Regions from separate parts of the Kocuria salina genome, predicted to be linked through region 1. Evidence: predicted binding sites of a transcription regulator. Region 1 holds the regulator's gene; the other holds the start of a gene.
The links. Region 1 encodes HspR, which represses chaperone genes until heat shock. Its sites were predicted from a motif close to AAGTTGAGTCNNNNNGACTCAACTT; they were not measured.
Positions count from the first base shown of each region.

Region 1 (10,862 bases):
CGCACGAACGCGGTGGTCAAGCTGGCCGGGGCGCTACTGCTGACCGTGGTGCTGCTGCTCAGCGCGGACCCCGTGACGTCGGGGACCGTGCTGCTGGGCGAGGTGCTGCTGCTGGCGCTGGCCGGTCAGCGCCCGCTCGCGCTGCTGCGCCGGGCGTGGCCGGTGGTCGTGGCGGCACTCGTGAGCGGGTGGGGCACGGCCCTGCTCGCCGAGGACTCCGGGCCGGTGCTGCTCGACCTGGGGGTCACCGGGATCTCGTCCGGCTCGGTGGCCGCAGGGGCGGCGATCGCCCTGCGCGGGCTGGCGCTGGCGCTGCCCGGGCTGATGCTGGTGCTCACCACGGATCCCACGGACCTCGCCGACGGCCTCGCCCAGACGCTGCGCCTGCCGGCCCGCTTCGTGCTCGCGTCCCTGGCCGCGCTGCGGCTGGTGGGGGTGATGGTCTCCGAGTGGGCCACCCTGGCGATGGCGCGGCGGGCGCGCGGGGCGGGGTCCGGGCACGGTCCGGTGGGCGCGCTGCGGGAGTTCGGCGGTCAGGCCTTCACGCTGCTGGTGCAGTCCCTGCGACGGGCCACCCGGCTCTCGGTCACCATGGAGGCCCGCGGCTTCGGGGCGGGTCCGCGCACGTGGGCCCGCGTCCCGGGGTACTCCTGGCGGGACGCGGCGGTCCTCACGGGCTGCGCTGCGGCCGCCGCGGCGGGCCCGGCGGTGTCCGTCCTGCTCGGGACGCACCGGTTCATCTGGGCCTGAGCGAAGGATCAGGCCTGCTGGACCCAGCTCGTGACGAGCCTCGTCAGGTCCGGGTCCACCGGCAGCGGCTGGTGGTCGAGCCGGCGCACCGGCACCGCGAGCCGGACGCTGGAGACCAGCCACACGGCGTCGGCCTCCATGAGGTCCGCCGGGTACAGGGGCCCGTAGCCGAGCTCCCAGCCGTCCCGGCGGGCGGCGGCGAAGATCTTGGCCTGCGTGGTGCCCGGCAGGATCCCGTGCGAGGGCTCCGGCGTCAGCAGGGTGCGGCGGCCGACGCGCACCCGGGCGCAGACCACGGAGGACGTCGCGCCCTCCAGGACCCTGCGCCCCTCCGTGGTGAAGACCGCCTCGTCCGCGCCGAGGGAGCGGGCGTGGCGCAGGGCGGCCATGTTGATCGCGTAGGAGAGCGTCTTGGCCCCCGGGAGCAGCCACGGGTACCCGGCGTCCTGGGCGGGGTCGTGGCCGCGCGGCAGCAGCACCGCGGTCACGCCGTCCCGGCGCTGCCGGAACGTCGTCTCCGGCACGGGGCTCACCACGATCCAGGACCACGGGCCGTCCGCCGGGGTGCCGCGGCTGATCACCACCTTGACGGCGTGCTCGGCCCCCAGACCGCCGTCCCCGCCGGGGGCGGCGTGGGCGAGCGCCAGCTCCACCGCCCCGCGCACGTCCCGCGCCGACGGCACGGGCAGCTGCGCCAGCCGCGCGGAGGCCGACAGCCGCTGGTGGTGGGCCTCGAACTTCTGCACGAGCCCGTCGACGGCGCGCATGGTCTCGAAGACGCCGTCCCCCCGGGTGAGCCCCTGGTCGTCGATCCGCACGAGCGGAACGGACGGATCGGCGAGGACGCCCTCCGGGTGGGCGGCGTCGAGGACGACGACGGTGCTGGTCACGGATCCTCCTGTCGGTGCGGCCGCGGGGCTCAGCAGACCGGGCCGGGGTGCAGGATGTCCACCTGTTCCCAGACGTGGTCCTCCGCCAGGTAGGCGTCCTCCTGGGCGGCCCAGCGGTCCCAGTGCTCGGCGTAGTAGGAGCCGTCACGGCTCAGCGCGCGGTCGTAGCGCAGGGCGGTGGGCAGCTCGACCCACACGGAGACGTCCAGCAGCTCCCGGGCCTCGGCGCTGCACGCGCCGACGCCCTCCAGGATCACGACCTCCGCCACACGGGTCAGCCGCGGGGTCCCCGGGGAGCCGGTGACCCAGTCCCAGGCGCTCCACTCGGCGTCCCGGCCCTGGTCGAGGGGTGTGAGGACCTCGTCCACGTAGGTGCGGCGGCCGGGGCCGAGCCCGTCCCAGCCCGGGTAGAGGTCCTCGAGGTGGAAGAGCGTCACGTCCCGCACCGGGCGCAGCACCGCGCCGAGCTGCTCGGCGAGGCTGGTCTTGCCGGCCCCCGAACGCCCGTCGATGCCGATGAGGTAGGGGCGGCGGGTGGGGGAGGGGAGCAGCCGCGCCAGGTTGGTGCCGGCGGGGTGGGCCGCGGCGAGCGCCGGATCCAGCTCGAGCTCGATGTCGATCACGCGCGCCCGGCGTCCTGCGCGGATCCCCGGTCGGCGCCGAGCTCCCGGGCGACGGCGCGGACCACGCCCGGCACGGCGGCGTCGATCATGCCCCAGGTGGACTCGAAGTCCTCGGGGCCCCCGTACCAGGGGTCGTAGATCCCCAGGTCGCCGTGCTCGAGGCCCTCGACGGCGGGGTCGAACTCCCGCAGCAGCCGCACCTTGGCGGCGGCGGACCGGTCCGGTGCGAGCGCCCGCAGGCGCTGCCAGTGCACCACGTCCAGGGCGAGCACGAGGTCCCGGTCGCCGAAGCGGACGGGGTCGAAGACCTGGGCCGCGTGCGCGGAGGCGTCGAGTCCCTCGCGGCGCAGGAGGTCGCCGGCGCGGGGGTCCACGGGGTTGCCGAGCTCCTCGTCGCTGACGCCGGCCGAGTCGATCCGCACGCGCCCGGCCAGTCCTGCGGCCTCGAAGGCGCGGCGCAGGGCTAACTCCGCCATGGGCGAGCGGCAGATGTTGCCGGTGCACACGGCCACGATCGAATACATAGCGCGCAGTCTAAGCCGTCCGGTCCCGGCACGAGAAGTGCGGCCGCCGCCCGAGGGGGCGACGGCCGCACGGCGCGGGTCCGGTCAGGACCGGCGGACGGTCGGGTCGAGCGGTCGCTGCTCGTCCGGGTCCAGTCGTTCCTGACCGGCGTCCGGGCGCTCCGGCTCCTGGTCGGCCTGCTGGCCGGAGCTCGAACCGGTCTCCGCGGCGAGGTCGATCTCCTCGCCGTTCTCGTCGACCCGCCGGTACCAGTCGGTGACGGCCGGGTCGTGGGAGTCGAAGGTCTCGCCGGCGGCACGGGCGCCGGGGGCGTGCTCCACCTGCAGGGCGAAGTCGTCGCCGTGCTCCTCGATGCCGTGGATCACGGCCTTGCGCACCGCCGTGAGGGCGAACGCGTGGCGGATCGTGGCGGGGTCGCTGCGCAGGTCCTTGTAGAAGGCGACCATGAGGAAGGCGACGATCACCGCGAACGGCAGGGCCGAGACGGTCACGAGGTTCTGCATCCCGGTCAGGGCGTCGTCGCCGCCCACGAGCATCATGACCGTTGCGATGCCGCCGAGGCACAGGCCCCAGAACACGACGATCGGCCGGTTCGGCTCGGGCTGGCCCCGCTGGGACAGCGTGCCCATGACGATGGACGCGGAGTCCGCGCTGGTCACGAAGAAGATGCCGATGACGACCATGGCGAGCACCGACGTGATCGCGCCGAAGGGCAGGGCGTCGAGCATGCCGAACAGCGCGGCCTCCTGGCCGCCCGCGGCGGCCAGGTCGGTCCCGGTGCGCTGCAGATACATGGACGTGCCGCCGATGACCACGAACCAGAGCACGCACATGGAGGAGGGGACCACGAGCACCACGGTCACGAACTGGCGCAGCGTGCGGCCGCGGGAGATCTTGGCGATGAACATCCCGACGAACGGGGACCAGGACAGCCACCAGGCCCAGTAGAAGACGGTCCAGCCGCCGGCGAAGGCGGTGGCGTCCTCGCCCCAGCCGCCGGTCTGCCCGGTCATCCAGAGGTACTCCTGCAGGTAGGTGCTGAACACGGCGGGGACCAGGTCCAGGATCAGGACGGTGGGCCCGGCCACGAACACGAACAGGGCGAGCAGGAACGCCAGCAGCAGGTTCGTATTGGAGAGGTAGCGGATGCCGCGGGCCACGCCGGAGACCGCGGAGACCACGAAGGCGGCGGTGAGGACGGCGATGATCGCGATGAGCCCGCCGTTGCCGAGCGGTCCCCAGCCCGCGACGATCTCGAGGCCCCGGGAGATCTGCAGCGCGCCGATCCCGAGCGAGGCAGCGGTGCCGAAGAGGGTCGCGAAGATGGCGAACACGTCGATGAGCCGGCCCAGGCCGCCCTCGGCGCGCCGCTGGCCGATCAGCGGCACGAAGATCCGGCTGATGAGCGGGGAGCGTCCGCGCCGGTAGGCGCCGTACGCGACGGCCGCGCCGACCACGGCGTACATGGCCCAGGGGTTGAGACCCCAGTGGAAGGCGGTCTGGACGAGGGCGTAGACGGTCATCTCCTCGGAGCCGGGCTCCGCCCCGAATCCGGGGACGCCCGCGCCGAAGTGGCTCAGCGGCTCGGAGGCGCCGTAGAACATCAGGCCGATGCCCATGCCGGCGGCGAAGAGCATGGCGAGCCACGAGAAGAAGGAGTACTCGGGCTTCTCGTCGTCCATGCCCAGGGGGATCCGCCCGGTCCGGGTGAAGCCGACCACGAGCATGAACAGCACGGCGGCCGTGGACAGGGCGGTGAAGAACCACCCGGTGTTGCCGGTCACCCAGCCCAGGGCCGCGGTGGAGGCGGCCGTCAGGGACTCGGTGGAGAGCACGCCCCAGGCGATGAACCCCACGATCAGCGCGGCGGTGACGGTGAAGACCACCTTGTCCGTGCCGTAGTGCAGCTTCTGGTCCTCGACGGCGATGCCGGGGACGAGGGCGGGGTGGATGCCGTGCGGGTAGTTGATCTCGCGCAGCACCTCCCGCGGCTTCGGCCGGCGGGAGCCGTCGGCCTCACTGGACGGATGCGGCGAATGGGGTGGCGTGGTGCTCACGGTGGCTCCTGAGGTGTCGGGGTGCGTGCGGTGTCGTGTCGGTGCGTGCGGTGACGTGCGGGGCGGACCCGGGGGTGTGGCGGTGGCCCGCGGGAACGGGCTCAAACACTCCACGGTATCCGACGTCCTGCCCCGCCGGGAGGGAGTGCGCGGCGTCTCACATCCCCGGCACCCCGGGTTGAGTCGATGTGGCTCAACTTAAGTTGACATCAGCGGCTCACGTGGCAGACTTGAGCCAGGAAAACTCAAGAACTGAGACCTCCGGGACCCCAACGGGGCCGGTACGGCCCGCCCGGTTCAGCTCGACCCGAAGGAGAACACGTCCATGTCTCGTGCAGTAGGAATCGACCTCGGCACCACCAACTCCGTGGTGTCCGTGCTGGAGGGCGGCGAGCCCACCGTCATCGCCAACGCCGAGGGCAACCGGACCACGCCGTCCGTCGTCGCCTTCTCCAAGGACGGCGAGACCCTGGTGGGCGACATCGCCAAGCGCCAGGCCGTCACCAACGTGGACCGCACGATCGCCTCGGTGAAGCGCCACATGGGCACCGGGTGGTCCACCGACATCGACGGCAAGAAGTACACGCCGCAGGAGATCTCGGCGCGCATCCTGATGAAGCTCAAGACCGACGCCGAGTCCTACCTCGGCGACAAGGTCACCGACGCCGTGATCACCGTCCCGGCGTACTTCAACGACGCCGAGCGCCAGGCCACCAAGGAGGCCGGTGAGATCGCCGGCATGAACGTGCTGCGCATCGTCAACGAGCCCACCGCCGCGGCGCTCGCCTACGGCCTGGAGAAGGGCAAGGAGGACGAGCTCATCCTGGTCTTCGACCTCGGTGGAGGCACCTTCGACGTCTCCCTGCTGGAGGTCGGCAAGGACGAGGACGACTTCTCCACCATCCAGGTCCGCTCGACCGCCGGCGACAACCGCCTCGGCGGCGACGACTGGGACCAGCGCGTGGTCGACTGGCTGCTGGCGCAGGTGAAGTCGAAGACCGGCGCGGACCTGTCCAAGGACAAGATCGCCCTGCAGCGCCTGAAGGAGACCGCGGAGCAGGCCAAGAAGGAACTGTCCTCCGCGACCAGCACCAGCATCTCCCTGCAGTACCTGTCCGTGACCCCCGAGGGCCCGGTGCACCTGGACGAGCGCCTCACCCGCGCCAAGTTCGAGGAGCTCACCCGGGACTTGCTCGAGCGCACCGAGAAGCCGTTCAAGGACGTCATCGCCGAGGCCGGGATCTCCGTGTCCGACATCGACCACGTGGTCCTCGTCGGCGGCTCGACCCGCATGCCCGCGGTCGCCGAGACCGTCCAGCGCCTGGCCGGCAAGGAGCCGAACAAGGGCGTGAACCCGGACGAGGTCGTGGCCGTCGGCGCCGCGATCCAGGCCGGCGTGCTCAAGGGCGACCGCAAGGACGTCCTGCTGATCGACGTCACGCCGCTGTCGCTGGGCATCGAGACCAAGGGCGGGGTGATGACCAAGCTCATCGAGCGCAACACGGCCATCCCCACCAAGCGGTCCGAGACCTTCACCACGGCGGAGGACAACCAGCCGTCCGTGTCCATCCAGGTCTTCCAGGGCGAGCGCCAGTTCACCCGGGACAACAAGAACCTGGGCACGTTCGAGCTGACCGGCATCGCCCCGGCCCCGCGCGGCATGCCGCAGATCGAGGTCACCTTCGACATCGACGCCAACGGCATCGTGCACGTCTCCGCGAAGGACAAGGGCACCGGCACCGAGCAGTCGATGACCATCACGGGCGGGTCCTCCCTCTCCAAGGAGGACATCGACCGCATGGTCAAGGACGCCGAGGCCAACGCCGAGGCGGACCGGGTGCGCCGCGAGGCGGCCGACCTGCGCAACAACGCGGAGCAGCAGGCGTACTCCGTCGACAAGCTCCTGAAGGACAACGACGAGAAGCTGCCCGCGGACGTCAAGTCCGAGGTGCAGGCGGACGTCGACGCCCTGAAGAAGGCGCTCGAGGGCGAGGACGAGGACGCCGTGAAGTCGGCCTACGACAAGCTGCAGCAGTCCCAGACCAAGCTCGGCGAGGCCCTCTACGCGCAGTCGCAGACCGAGGGCGCCGAGGGCGCCCCGGGTGCGGGCGCCACCGGTGCCACCGGTGACGAGGACATCGTCGACGCCGAGGTCGTCGACGACGAGGACGAGAAGAAGTGAGCATGCCCGACCCCACGCCAGGACCCGACGAGAACGCGGACGACCACGGCGCCGGGAGCGTTCCCGGCGACCCCGCCGCGCACCCCCGTGAGCAGTCCGCACAGGACTCCGGCGCCGGCCCCCGCGAGGAGGCCGGGCCGGAGGGCCTGACGGTGGACGACATCCTCTCGACGCCCCAGTCGACGGAGGCGGAGTCCGGGGACGCCGCACCGGCGCCGGCCGCCGCGGAGGAGTCCCCGGCGGCCGCCCTCGCCGAGGAGCGGCTCGAGGAGCTGCGCCGGCTGCAGGCCGAGTTCGTGAACTTCAAGCACCGCACGGCGCGCGAGAAGGAGCAGCTGCGGACCTTCGTGACGGGCGACCTCCTGCAGACGCTGCTGCCGGTGTTCGACGACATCGACGCGGCCCGGCAGGCGGGCGACCTCACCGACGGCCCGTTCGCGGCGATCGCGAACAAGCTCGAGGAGACCCTCGTGCGGCACGGGCTGGTGCGCCTCGGGGAGGTCGGGGAGAAATTCGACCCCAACGTCCACGAGGCGGTGCTGCAGCAGCCCACGAGCGAGGTCGAGCCGGACCAGGTCTCGATGGTGCTGCGCTCCGGCTTCCGGATCGGCGAGCGCGTGGTGCGGCCGGCCCAGGTCGCCGTCGCGGTCGCCGAGTGAGGCCGGACCCGGCCTGATCCCGGCGACGTCAGGGGAGGCCCGTCCCTCGGGCCTCCCCTGACCCGTCCACCCGTCCCCGGCGCCGCGGCGCCGGGGACGACCCCCGGACCACCACCGGGTCCCGCTCCGCAGGACCCCGACCGGCCCCACAGAAAGGAGGCGTCATGGCCAGCCAGGACTGGATCGACAAGGACTTCTACAGCATTCTCGGCGTCTCCAAGGACGCGTCCGCCGCCGACGTCAAGAAGGCCTACCGCAAGCTCGCCCGCCAGTACCACCCGGACCAGAACCCGGGGGACGCGGAGGCCGAGCAGCGGTTCAAGGACATCACCGAGGCGAACTCCGTGCTCTCCGACCCCGAGGAGCGCAAGCAGTACGACGCGATCCGCGCGATGGGCTCCGGGGCGCGCTTCACCGCCGGCGGCCCCGGCGGCGCCGGGGGCTCGGCCAACTTCGAGGACCTCTTCGGCGACATCTTCGGCGGAGGCGGCGGAGGACGCCGCCGCCGCACGACCTACTCCACCGGCGGCGCGGGCGGCCCCGGCGGCCCGGGCGGGTTCGAGGACCTGTTCGCCCAGTTCGGCGGTCAGACCGGGTACGGGGCGCCGGGCGGCTACGGCGGCTACCAGGCCCCGCCGGCGCGCGGGGAGGACATCCGGACGGAGACGACTATCCCGTTCCGCTCCTCGGTGCACGGCACCACGGTCAAGCTGCGCCGGGGCAACGGCCAGGAGACCACGGTGCGGATCCCGCGCGGCGTGCGCGACGGGCAGAAGCTCAAGCTCGCCGGCAAGGGCCACTCGGGTGCCGGCGGCGCCGGCGACCTCTACGTCACCGTCCACGTGACCCCGCACCCCTTCTTCCGGCGCGTCGAGGGCACGGACGACGTCGAGGTCACCGTGCCGATCACGTTCCCCGAGGCGGCCCTGGGCGCCACCATCGAGGTGCCCGTGCTGGACGGCGGCACCGTGCGCGTGAAGGTCCCGGCGGGCACGTCCTCGGGCCGGCGCTTCCGCGTCAAGGGGCGCGGGTTCGGCACGGCCAAGGGCACGGGCAACCTGATCGTGACGGTCGAGGTGCACGTGCCGGCCGAGCTGGACGAGCAGGCGCAGGCCGCCGTCCGGGCGTTCGCCGAGGCGACCGCGGACGAGGACCCCCGGGCCCGCCTGGCCGAGAAGGCACGGGTGTGAGATGGCACTGGACGCCGACCAGCCGCTGTTCGTGATCTCCGTGGCCGCGGAGATCGCGGAGATGCACCCGCAGACGCTGCGCCAGTACGACCGGCTCGGCCTCGTCAGGCCGTCCCGGGCCCCCGGCCGCGCCCGCCGCTACTCGCAGCGCGACATCGAGAAGCTGCAGCAGATCCAGGTGCTGTCCCAGCAGGGCGTGTCCCTCGAGGGCATCCGGCGCATCCTCCAGCTGGAGAACCAGGTCGCGGCCCTGCGGTCGCGGGTGGCGGAGCTGTCCCGGGAGCTCGAGGACGCCCGGGACCGGGCCGAGGAGTCCTCGCGGATCTTCGCCGCCGGCGTCGGCGGGGACGTGGTGCGCATGGCCCGCGGCGCCCGCCCCCGGGCCCGCAAGATCTCGCAGGCCGTGGTGCTGTACCGGCCCCCGCGCCAGCAGGAGCGCTGAGCCGCACCGGCGCCCGGGCCGGGCGGTCAGCGCAGGTGCTTCTCGAAGCCCACGTCGTACACGCCGCCCGGATAGACCCGGGCGGTCCCGGGCAGCAGGACGTACCCGCTGCTGCGGTACAGGGCGGACGCCTCGGGCTGGCGGCTGCCCGTGGTGAGGTGGATGCGACGGTAGCCCGCCGCGGCGGCGAGCCGCTCGAGCTCGGCCAGGACCCGCCGCGAGATCCCGCGCCGGCGGTGCGCCGGGGCGGTCCACACCCGTTTGAGCTCGGCCGTGGCGTCGTCGTGCCGGCGGAACGCGCCGCCGCCCACCGTCGTGCCGCCCTCGAGGAGGAGCAGGAGCGCTCCGGCGGGGGCGGTGAAGTCGTCGACGGGGTGCTCGGCCATCTCCTCCGCCCCGATCTCGGGACCGTAGCGCTCCACGTACTCGTGGTGCAGGCCCTCGAGCAGCGGCTGCGTGCGGGGATCGCCCGGGGGCACGACGACGAAGCCGTCCCGCTCCGGGCCGGGCAGTGCGGGCACGCCGTTGCGCTCCGCGCCGGGGACGGCGCTCACGCCGTCCGGCGGTAGACGAGGTCGCGGGGGACGCGGCCCGCCTCCTGCGCCTTGCGCTCGAAGCTCGTGAGGACCCGTCCCTCCCAGCGCGGGGCCCATCCGGTGTCCGGGTGCTCGTCGTCGGCGAGCGGGCCCGGGTGGACGTTCTCGAACTGCGGGGACGCGTCGAGGACCTCGCGCATCACCAGGGCGTACTCCTGCCAGTCCGTGGCGAGCCGCCACAGCCCGCCCGGGACGAGCACCCGGGCGGCGAGCTCGGCGAACGCGGGGGAGACCAGGCGCCGCTTGTGGTGGCGGGTCTTGTGCCAGGGGTCCGGGAAGAACACCCACAGCTCGTCGACCGAGGCCGGGGCGAGCATGTGCTCCAGGACCTCGGGCGCGTTGGCCTGCGCCACGCGGACGTTGTCCACCCCGGCCTGGGCCGCCTTGAGCAGCAGATCCGCGATCCCGGGCTTGTACACCTCGACGGCGAGGTAGTTCCGCGCCGGGTCCTGGGCGGCGGCGTGCACGACCGCCTCGCCGAGCCCGGAGCCGACCTCCACGACCAGCGGCGCCTCGCGCCCGAAGGCCGCGGCCGCGTCGAACTCGTGGTCGGGGTGGACGGAGGTGTCCGTGCGCACGCGCGGGACGTCGAGCACCCGGGTGGGCGCCCAGTCGTCCCAGGCCTTCTGGCGGCGGGCGGTGAGGCGGTCGCCGCGGCGCACGAAGGAGTACGGCCGGCGGTGGAACGCCTCGGGGACGGGGTCCTGTGCGGGGCCCTCGGCGGGGGAAGGGGTGTGCTCGCTCATCGCCCTACATCCTAGGGGATGGGCGGACGGCGGGCGCGTCGGCGCCGGGAACGGGCGGCTCGGACCAGCGCCGGCGGGGCGCCTCCCACGCCGCGAACCGGGCGAGCAGCTCGTCGGCGTCCTGGGCGACCACGGCTGCGTCCCGGTACTCGGGGCGCACGAGACCGGCCGCGGACATCGAGGCCACCGCGTCCAGCAGGGG
Region 1 covers NZ_SSSF01000002.1:496,028-506,889, forward strand. The annotation lists gene E7Z53_RS06435 (energy-coupling factor transporter transmembrane component T family protein) at 1-750, shown strand, start outside; gene E7Z53_RS06440 (aminotransferase class IV) at 759-1,640, opposite strand; gene E7Z53_RS06445 (uridine kinase family protein) at 1,670-2,263, opposite strand; gene E7Z53_RS06450 (low molecular weight protein-tyrosine-phosphatase) at 2,260-2,787, opposite strand; gene E7Z53_RS06455 (BCCT family transporter) at 2,872-4,845, opposite strand; gene dnaK (molecular chaperone DnaK) at 5,171-7,027, shown strand; gene E7Z53_RS06465 (nucleotide exchange factor GrpE) at 7,024-7,686, shown strand; gene E7Z53_RS06470 (DnaJ C-terminal domain-containing protein) at 7,851-8,876, shown strand; gene E7Z53_RS06475 (heat shock protein transcriptional repressor HspR) at 8,878-9,318, shown strand; gene E7Z53_RS06480 (GNAT family N-acetyltransferase) at 9,345-9,872, opposite strand; gene trmB (tRNA (guanosine(46)-N7)-methyltransferase TrmB) at 9,869-10,660, opposite strand; gene E7Z53_RS06490 (TIGR00730 family Rossman fold protein) at 10,665-10,862, opposite strand, start outside.

Region 2 (10,862 bases), on a different contig from region 1:
GTCGCGTGCGCCGCCGTGGGCGCCCTGGGTCTCGCGGTCCTCAACGTGTCCCTGGGCGAGCAGCTGGACGGCCGGGTCCGGGACGCCTCGTTCCGCACGATCGAGTACGGGGTCCGTGCCGCCGCCGGGCCCTCGGAGGAGCTCGAGGCCATGATGGACGTCCCCGCGCAGGGCGCCGGCACCCTCAACGCCCGGGTCGTCGACGGCGAGGTGGTCCGCGCCGGGCTCTTCGCCCCCGACGGGACGCGGCAGGAGCTGACCGACGAGGACCGGCGGCGGATCGGGGAGCTCGTGACGGCGCTCGGCGCCGAGTCGGACGACGAGGGGGGCCGGCAGTGGGGCCCCGTGGACGTGGAGCTGGCCGTGGGCGGCTACCGCGTGCTGGTGGTCGACGACCCGTGGGACTGGGGCCTCGTGCTGACCGGTCTGCCGCTGGCCGACAAGGAGGACACCCTGCGCAGCTTCGGGGTGAGCACCGCGGCGATCTCGACCGGCGCCATCGCCGCCACGGGGCTGGTCGGGCTCGTCGTCGTCCGGCGCACCCTGCGCCCCGTGGAGCGGCTCTCCGACGTGGCGACCCGCATCTCTGAGCTCGACCTCGACCACGGGGAGGTGGTCCTGCCGGTGGGGGCCGTGGCGCCGGCCGCGCACCCGGACACGGAGGTGGGCCGGCTCGGCCACGCCTTCGGGCGGATGCTGGACAACGTCGCCCACGCGCTTGCTACCCGCCAGCGCAGCGAGACGCGCGTGCGCCGGTTCGTGGCCGACGCCAGCCACGAGCTGCGCACTCCCCTGGCCAGCATCCGCGGCTACGCGGAGCTGATCCGGCTCACGGAGCCGATGAGCGCGCAGGGCCGCAGCTCCCTGTCCCGGGTGGAGTCCGAGGCGGCCCGGATGACCGCGCTCGTCGAGGACCTGCTGCTGCTCGCGCGCCTGGACGAGGGCCGGGCCGTGGTCACCGAGGACGTCGACCTCCTCGAGCTGGTGGTCGAGACCGTCAGCGACCTCCGGGTCGCGGCGCCCGGCCACGTCTGGCGCCTCGAGCTGCCCGACGAGCCCGTGCTCGTGCGCGGGGACCCGGCCCAGCTACGCCAGGTGCTCATCAACCTGCTCGCCAACGCCCACCAGCACACGCCCGCGGAGACGACGGTCACGGCCTCGCTCGGGACGGAGGCGGGCGCCGGACCGGGGCCCGGCGGCGAGGCCGTGCTCGCCGTGGGCGACGACGGCCCCGGCATCGGCGCCGACTTCCTCGAGCACATCTTCTCCCGCTTCGCCCGGGAGGACCACGCCCGCGCCGCGAGCTCCCGCGGCGCCGGCCTGGGCCTCTCGATCGTCGACGCCATCGTGCGCGCCCACCACGGGCGGATCGACGTCAGCAGCGTCCCGGGCCGCACCCGGTTCACCGTCCGCCTCCCCCTGGCCGACCGCTGAGCGGACGCGGCTTGCCCCCGCGGCCCCCGGGCCGTTTAATGAGCTGGTCAGGAACCGTCGGCACGGACGGCCGTCCCCGCTCCAGTGCCAAACCGCAACGCCGCGTCCGGGGTCCGTCGCGTGCCGCGTGCTGGGGGTTTCTCCGTGCGGTTCCGAGGGGTCGCGGACGCCGCACCCACCTTCCGGAGGAACTCTCGTGAACGCACTGCCCACCGCCCCGTTCACCGCCTCCCTGCCGCGCATCCAGGGCGCGGACGCGCTGCCGCAGGCGGTCGACCAGCTGCGCATCCCCCACGAGGCCGTGATCTTCGACATGGACGGGGTGGTCACGGACACCGCCGCCGTGCACGCGACGGCCTGGAAGACTCTCTTCGACGCGATCCTGGCCGACGACCGGCTCGAGCCGGCCGAGGCCGGCACCACGGTGGACCGCCGACCCTTCGACGCCGACGCCGACTACCGCCACTACGTGGACGGGCGGCGGCGCGAGGACGGGATCCGCTCCCTGCTCGCCGCCCGGGGCGCCTGCCTGCCGGAGGGCGACGAGACGCCGGGGGCGTGGACGGTGCAGGGTCAGGCCGTGCTGAAGAACACCTACTTCCAGGACGCCCTGCAGGTCCAGGGCGTCCGGGTGTTCGAGAAGACCGTGGCGCTCATCGAGCGGCTGCGCGCCGCCGGGGTGCCGGTGGGTCTTGTCACCGCGAGCCGCAACAGCGTCCCCGTGCTGGCGGCGGCCGGGCTGCAGGACTCCTTCGACATCATCGTGGACGGCCACTTCGCGGCCGAGCACGGGCTGCCCGGCAAGCCGGCGCCGGACACGTTCCTGACCTGCGCGAAGATGCTCGGGGTGAACCCGGCCCGCTCCGCGGTGGTGGAGGACGCCGTGTCCGGGGTGCAGGCCGCCGCCGCCGGCGGCTTCGGCATGGTGGTGGGGATCCGCCGCCACGGCGAGCGCAAGGACCTGTACCGGGCCGGGGCCACGGTCGTGCTCAACGACGTCGGCGAGCTCGACCTCGGCGCCCGCCGCGACGACCCCTGGAAGCTGGTCTTCGAGGGCTTCGACCCGGCCACCGAGGCCCGGCGGGAGACCCTGCTGACGCTGGCGAACGGCTACATGGGCGTGCGCGGGTCGGCCTGCGAGTTCCCCGACAACGGGGTGCACTACCCCGGCAACTACCTGGCCGGCATCTTCAACCGGGTGGTGAGCCACCTGAGCGGCCGCGACGTCGAGCACGAGTCCATGGTCAACGCCCCCAACTGGACCCACCTGGACCTGCGGGTCTCCGGCGGCGACTGGTGGTCGGAGGGCGGGCTGCGCCCGTCCGAGGAGCGGATCGAGCTCGACCTGCGCCGCGGGCTGCTCATCCGGTCCCTGATCCTCACCGACCTCAACGGCGACCGGGGCGAGGACGGGGCCCACGCCCGGCTGGAGGTCGTCCAGCGCCGCCTCGTGTCGCTGCGCTTCCGCCACCTGGGGGCGCAGGAGACCACGGTGACGGCCCGGGGGTTCTCGGGGCGGCTGCACCTGCGCACGGGCATCGACCCCAGCGTGCGCAACAACGGGGTCGCGGAGTACCAGGACCTCAACGACCACCACCTGGTGGACCTCGAGTCGACCTCGCTGCCCGACGACCACGAGACCCTGCTCTCGCACGTGCGCACCACCCAGTCCAAGATCGAGATCACCACGGCCCAGCGCACCACCATCGAGGGCGGCCAGAACGTCCGGGAGCGCCGCGAGATCCGGCCCGGCGGCACCGAGTTCCGCCGCCACCAGGTCAACATCGCCGACGGCCGCCCGGTGATCATCGACTCGACCACGGCCGTGGTCACGAGCCGCGACGCCGCGATCGGCTCGCCCCGCGAGGGCGCCCTCGCGGAGCTCGACCGCAACCCCAGCGGCGTCCGGGGCCTGCTGCCCTCGCACGAGATCGAGTGGTCCCTGCTGTGGGACCGCTTCGACGTGGACGTGTGCCCGGACCCGGAGGAGCGCACCGGGGAGCTGGCCATCACCCAGCTGGCGCTGCGGGTGCACCTGTTCCACGTGGCCCAGACGCTGGCGCCGCACATGTCCCTGCGCGACGCCGGGGTCCCGGCCCGCGGCCTGCACGGCGAGGGCTATCGGGGGCACATCTTCTGGGACGAGCTCTACATCCTCCCGGTCGTCAACCTGCACCAGCCGCAGGTGACGCGCGCCCTGCTCTCCTACCGGTGGCGCCGGCTGCCCATGGCCAAGCACCGGGCCACCGAGTTCGGGCTCGAGGGCGCGGCGTTCCCGTGGCAGTCCGGCTCCGACGGCCGGGAGGAGACCCCGCCGGAGCTGTTCAACCACCACTCCAACCGGTGGCTGCCGGACAACTCGTGGCGGCAGTTCCACGTGGGCCTCGCGATCGCCTACAACGCCTGGATCTACTACGAGACCACCGGTGACCTCGACTGGCTGGCGGGGCAGGGCTCGGAGCTGATCATCGGGATCACCCGGCTGTTCGCGTCGCTCACCGACTACGACCCCGCGGACGGCCGCTACCACATCGCCGGCGTCATGGGCCCGGACGAGTACCACGACGGCCCGCGCGGCCAGCACGGCGGCGGGCTGAAGGACAACGCCTACACGAACGTGCTGGCGGCCTGGCTGTTCCGGCACAGCGCGCACATCTTCCACGACATGGTGGAGCACCAGCGCGAGGAGCTCTCCGCCCGCTTCGACCTCTCGGCCGAGGAGGTCGGGACCTGGCAGCGGATGGCCGAGCGGATGTTCGTGCCGTTCAACACGGACGGCACCATCAGCCAGTTCCACGGCTACGACGACCTCGACGAGCTGGACTGGGAGTACTACCGGGCCAAGTACCGCAACATCGGCCGCCTCGACCTCCTGCTGGAGAACGAGGGCGACATGACCAACAACTACAAGCTGGCCAAGCAGGCCGACACGATCATGCTGGTCTACCTCTTCGGTCCCGACGGCCTGGTCGAGGAGCTCGGCCGGATGGGCTACGAGGTGGACCACGCCGCCATCGAGCGCACCGTCGACTTCTACATCGCGCGGTCCTCGCACGGCTCCTCCCTGTCCCGGGTGGTCAACGCCTCGGTGCTCGCGTGGCTGAACCCGGACCGTTCGTGGTCCTCGTTCCAGGACGCCCTCCTGGTGGACCTCGACGACACCCAGGGCGGGACCACGGGCGAGGGCATCCACCTGGGCGCCATGGCCGGCTCCGTCGACGTCGTGACCCGCGCCTACGCGGGGCTGCGCGTGCGCGGCGGCTGGCTCGAGTTCGACCCGGCCCTGCCGAGCCAGCTGGACGCCGTCTCGTTCACGGTGCTGTACCGCGGCCAGGTGATCCGGGTCTGCATCGACCACCACGTCCTGGAGCTCGAGGGGGCCTCCCGGCGCGCGGACGACGTCACGATCCACGTGCACGGCGCGGAGTACGTGCTCAAGGGCGGCCAGAAGATCCGCGTGGCCATCCAGCACGGGCACCAGCGCGCCCCGCGGCCGGCCGTCACGCGGCAGGGCGTCTGAGCCGCGGGCGGCGGGCCCGCCGCTAGGCTGGGCCCATGGCACACTCCACGACGCCCGGCACGGTCCTCCCGCACGGGGGGCACGAGCCCCGGATCGACTCCTCCGCCTTCGTGGCCCCGACCGCCACGGTCGTGGGCGACGCCGAGCTGGGGCCGGAGTCCGGGGTCTTCTACGGCGCCGTGGTGCGCGGCGACCGCTCCCCCGTCCGGCTGGGCGCGCGGTCCAACCTGCAGGACAACGTGGTGGTCCACTCCGACCCCGGCCACCCCTGCACGATCGGCGCGGACGTGAGCGTCGGCCACGGCGCAGTGGTGCACGGGTGCACCGTGGAGGACGAGGTCCTGATCGGGATGAACGCGACCGTCCTCAACGGCGCCGTGATCGGGACGGGCTCGCTGGTGGCCGCGGGCGCCGTCGTCCTCGAGGGCACCGTGGTGCCGCCCCGCTCCCTCGTGACGGGGGTGCCGGGCAGGGTCCGGCGCGAGCTCACGGACGAGGAGCAGGAGAAGGTCCGTGCCAACGCGCGCACCTACGTCCGGCTCTCCGCCGAGCACCGCCGGCTCACCGCCTGAGCCGGGCCCGGCGGCCCGTCACTGCGCCGCGAGGGTGCGCGCGTAGTCCAGGTACGCGCCGTGGTCGAAGCCGGGCAGCAGGCAGGACTGCACCACCCAGCCCTGCAGCACCGAGAGGATGGCCTGGGCGAACATGCCGGCCCACTCGCGGGCCGCGTCGTCGTCGAGGCCCAGCTCCTCGACCGCCCACCGCCCGTAGCGCTCCTCCACCCGGTCCCGCACGCGCCCGAGGTGCTCCCCGGCCAGCGCGGCCAGACCGGGGTCGCTCACCGCCCCGCCCCACGTGATGAGCAGCAGGCGGGTGGTGGCGGGATCCGCGGCCAGCCGCTCCAGCAGTCCCACGACCCACGCCGCGGGGTCGGTGCCGGGCTCGTCCTCCGCGGCGGCGAGGACACGGTCCAGGGCCGCGCGGGCGGCCGCGGCCACGAGCTCCTGCTTGCTCGGGAAGTGGTTGTAGAGCGCCCCCGCGGACAGCCCCGTGGCGGCGATGATGCGGTGCATCGACGCCCCCTCGTAGCCGTGCTCGAGGAAGCACTCGCTGGCGGCCGCCACGATCTCGCGGCGGCGCTCGTCCTTGTACTGCTGGCTCACCCGGGGCACGCCCTCAGCCTACGCCACGAACGGTCGTTCGATCGGAGTCGGCGGACGGGGACCCGGCGCCGGGCGGCGTGGCAGAATGCGCCCATGCCTGCCCAGACCCTCAGCCCGTTCGTCGACGCCTCCCTCGACGCCGCCCACCTGGACGACCCCGGCACCGCGACCGGCCGCACGCTCGGATGGGGCGTGGTCAGCACCGCCGACATCGCGGAGAAGGTGGTCCCGGACATCGCGGCGCTGCCCGACGCCCGGCTCGTGGCCGTGAGCTCGCGGGACCAGGACCGCGCCGAGGACTTCGCCCGCCGGCACGGGGTGGAGCGGGCCTACGGCGGCACCGCCACGAGCACGGGACTGGACCGGCTCGCGGCCGACCCGGACGTGGAGATCGTCTACGTGGCCACCCCGCACGGCTACCACCACCGGGACGTCTCGGCGCTGCTGCGGGCCGGCAAGCACGTGGTGTGCGAGAAGGCCCTCGCCATGACCGCGGCGGAGGTCCGCGACCTGCTCCGCCTGGCCCGCGAGCACGGCGTCTTCCTCATGGAGGCCGTCTGGACCCGCATGACCCCCGGCTTCCGCACCGCGATGCGCTGGGTCCGGGAGGGCCGGCTCGGCCGGGTCCGCTCGGTCGAGGGGTCCATCGGCACGCACCGGGCCCTGGACCCGGCCCACCGCCTGTTCCGCCGGGCCGACGGCGGCGGGGTGCTGCTGGACATGATGGTCTACCCCCTGACGTGGACCGCCGCGGTCCTGGGGGCCCCGGAGCGCTGGAGCGCCCGCGCGGAGCTCGGCGCCACGGACGTGGACCTGGACACCGCCCTGACCCTGGACTTCGGGCACGGCCGGGCGCACGTGAGCGGCACCCTGTCCGCCACGGTCCCCCACCAGGTGACGATCAGCGGCACGGACGGCTGGCTGCGGGTGGACGGACGGATCAACTGCCCGACCACCCTGGTGCTGCAGACCGCCGAGGGCGCCCGCACGGGCGCCGCCCCCCTCGTGGAGCGCGTGGACGTGGCGGGCGCCGGATACGTGTTCGAGATGCGCGAGGCCACCCGCTGCGTGCAGCAGGGCCTGCTCGAGTCCCCCGTGATGCCGTGGGCCGACTCCCTCGAGCTCGTGGAGCTCTTCGACCGGGTGCGGGCGCAGATCGGCGTGCGGTATCCCCACGACGCCCGCTGAGGGCGGTTCGCCCTGGGCGATGGGGGCCGGGACCCGTTGAAGACCGCGGGGAGCGGGATTATCATGGTCAACAGTTGAGTTGATCGGACTCAACTAAATGTCGAAGACATTGCTCATATGGTTGAGGAGATGATTGACGTGGCCACGATGTTCACCCCGTTCAACGATTTCGACCGGCTCGCCGCCTCGCTGTTCGCCCGGCAGGGCCTGCGCGAGATGCCCATGGACCTGTACCGGGACGGCGACCAGTACATCCTCCGGGCGGACCTGCCCGGCATCGACCCGGAGAGCGTCGACGTCGACGTCGACGGCCAGCTGCTGACGATCCGCGCGGAGCGGGAGCTGCCCGAGGTGCAGGACGTCCAGTGGATCACCCGGGAGCGGCAGAGCTCCTCGTTCGTCCGCCAGCTCAACCTGGGCCAGGGCATCGACATCCAGAACATCGCCGCGAACTACGACAACGGCGTGCTCACGGTCACGATCCCCGTCTCGGCGCAGGCCAAGCCGCGCAAGATCCAGGTGGTCTCCGGACAGGGCGAGCAGCAGGCCCTGGGCGAGGGCCGGGACGAGTCCGGCGACCGCGTGATCGGCGAGGGCGAGCTCGTCAACGGCGCCGGGTCCACCCAGTCCACGGAGGGCTGAGCCCGGCCCCCGGCACCGGCACGCCCCCGGGCGGGGCCCCACGGCCACGGGCCCGTTCCCCGCGGGGAACGGGCCCGCCGCCGTGCCCGGGCCGCCCGCGGCCTCCGGCCGGACGGCGGGCCCGGCCAGCGGGCGGGGCGCCGCCTCGGGTATCTTGGCACCAGGAAGCACCACCACCGATCCGACGACATCCTGGGAGACAGCCCGCACATGGCCAAGATCATCTACACCCGCACCGACGAGGCGCCCCTGCTCGCCACCTACTCCTTCAAGCCGATCATCGAGGCCTACGCCTCGACCGCCGGCGTCGAGGTGGAGACCCGCGACATCTCCCTGGCCGGGCGCATCATCGCCGCGTTCGGCGACCGCCTCCCCGAGGAGCAGCGGGTGGACGACGCCCTCGCCGAGCTGGGCGAGCTGGCCAAGAAGCCCGAGGCCAACATCATCAAGCTGCCCAACATCTCCGCCTCCGTCCCGCAGCTGAAGGCCGCGGTCAAGGAGCTGCAGGAGCAGGGCGTCGCCCTCCCCGACTACCCGGACGAGCCCCGCACCGAGGAGGAGAAGGAGACCCGGGCCCGCTACGACAAGATCAAGGGCTCCGCCGTCAACCCGGTGCTGCGCGAGGGCAACTCGGACCGCCGCGCCCCCGCCTCGGTCAAGAACTACGTCCGCAAGAACCCGCACCGCATGGGCGAGTGGACGGCGGAGTCGAGGACGAACGTCGCCACGATGGGCGCCGACGACTTCCGGGACAACGAGAAGTCCGTGGTCATGGACGGCGACGACACCCTGACGATCCGCCTGGTGGCCGAGGACGGCAGCACCACGGTGCTCAAGGAGTCCGTCCCCGTGCTGGCCGGCGAGGTCGTCGACGGCACCGTGATGCGGGCCGCCGCCCTGGACGCGTTCCTCGCGGAGCAGGTCGAGCGCGCCAAGCGGGAGGACGTCCTGCTCTCGGTGCACCTGAAGGCCACCATGATGAAGGTCTCCGACCCGATCATCTTCGGCCACGTCATCGAGGCGTTCTTCCCGGAGCTCTTCGCCGCCCACGGCGCGGCCCTCGAGAAGGCGGGTCTCTCCCCCGCCAACGGGCTCGCGGCGATCCTCAACGGCCTCGACGCCCTGCCCGCCGACGTGCGCGACGACGTGCGGGCCGCGATCGACAAGGGCCTCGCCGAGGGCCCGAAGCTCGCCATGGTGAACTCCGACAAGGGCATCACGAACCTGCACGTGCCCTCCGACGTCATCGTCGACGCGTCGATGCCCGCCATGATCCGCACCTCCGGGCACATGTGGGGTCCCGAGGGCGAGGAGGCGGACACCCTCGCGGTGCTGCCGGACAGCTCCTACGCCGGGGTCTACCAGGTGGTCATCGACGACTGCCGCGCCCACGGCGCGTTCGACCCGACCACCATGGGCTCCGTGCCCAACGTCGGCCTCATGGCGATGAAGGCGGAGGAGTACGGCTCCCACGACAAGACCTTCGAGATCCCCGTGCAGGGCACCGTCCAGGTCGTCGACTCCTCCGGCGCCGTGCTCATCGAGCACGAGGTCTCCCCCGGGGACATCTGGCGGGCGTGCCAGACGAAGGACGTCGCGATCCGCGACTGGGTCAAGCTCGCCGTGACCCGCGCGCGGGCCTCCGCGACGCCGGCCGTGTTCTGGCTGGACCGCACCCGCGCCCACGACACCAACCTCATCGCGAAGGTCGAGCAGTACCTGACCGAGCACGACACCGAGGGCCTGCAGATCGAGATCATGTCCCCCGAGGAGGCCACCGCGTTCTCGATCGAGCGGATCCGCCGCGGCGAGGACACCATCTCGGTCACCGGCAACGTGCTGCGCGACTACCTGACGGACCTGTTCCCGATTCTCGAGCTGGGCACCTCCGCGAAGATGCTCTCGGTGGTCCCGCTCATCAACGGCGGCGGGCTCTTCGAGACCGGCGCCGGCGGGTCCGCGCCGAAGCACGTCCAGCAGCTGGTGGAGGAGAACCACCTGCGCTGGGACAGCCTCGGGGAGTTCCTCGCCCTCGCCGCGAGCCTCGACCACCTGGCGACCACGGCCGACAACGAGCGCGCCCGGATCCTCGGTGAGACCCTCGACCGGGCCACGGGCACGTTCCTCGAGGAGAACAAGTCCCCGAGCCGGAAGGCCGGCGAGATCGACAACCGCGGCAGCCACTTCTACCTGGCCCTGTACTGGGCCCAGGAGCTGGCCCGCCAGGACGAGGACGCCGAGCTGGCGCAGGCCTTCGCCTCCGTGGCGGAGCAGCTGGCGGCCAACGAGGACGCGATCAACGAGGAGCTGCTCTCCGTGCAGGGCCGTCCCGCCGACATCGGCGGCTACTACCGCCCGGACGACGCCAAGACGTTCTCGGTGATGCGCCCCTCGGAGACCTTCAACCGGGTCCTCTCCTCGCTCAGCGCGTGAGCTGAGCGCCTGAGCGGAGCGCGCGGGCCGACCGCGCGCTCCGGCACGGGCAGCACGCACGGCAGCGGCCGCACTCCCCGCGGGGAGTGCGGCCGCTGCCGTGCGCGGGGCATGCCGCCCCGGAGACGGCTCAGTGGAAGAAGTGCCGGGACCCGGTGAAGTACATCGTCACGCCGGCGGCCTCGGCCGCGGCCACGACCTCCTCGTCCCGGATCGAGCCGCCGGGCTGGACCACGGCGCGCACGCCGGCGTCGAGGAGCACCTGGAGGCCGTCCGCGAACGGGAAGAACGCGTCCGAGGCCGCCACGGCGCCGCGCGCGCGCTCGGCGCCGTCCTCGCCCAGGGCGTTGGCCCGCTCCACGGAGAGCTTGCAGGAGTCCACCCGGTTGACCTGGCCCATGCCGATGCCCACGGACGCGCCGCGGTCGGCGAGCAGGATCGCGTTGGACTTCACCGCCCGCAGCGACGTCCACGCGAAGGCG
Region 2 covers NZ_SSSF01000007.1:122,585-133,446, reverse strand. The annotation lists gene E7Z53_RS14215 (sensor histidine kinase) at 1-1,434, shown strand, start outside; gene E7Z53_RS14210 (beta-phosphoglucomutase family hydrolase) at 1,631-4,954, shown strand; gene E7Z53_RS14205 (gamma carbonic anhydrase family protein) at 4,990-5,526, shown strand; gene E7Z53_RS14200 (TetR/AcrR family transcriptional regulator) at 5,545-6,126, opposite strand; gene E7Z53_RS14195 (Gfo/Idh/MocA family protein) at 6,211-7,305, shown strand; gene E7Z53_RS14190 (Hsp20/alpha crystallin family protein) at 7,423-7,947, shown strand; gene E7Z53_RS14185 (NADP-dependent isocitrate dehydrogenase) at 8,158-10,380, shown strand; gene purH (bifunctional phosphoribosylaminoimidazolecarboxamide formyltransferase/IMP cyclohydrolase) at 10,511-10,862, opposite strand, start outside.
Region 2: the regulator HspR is predicted to act here: its motif matches at 7,377-7,401, upstream of E7Z53_RS14190 (Hsp20/alpha crystallin family protein).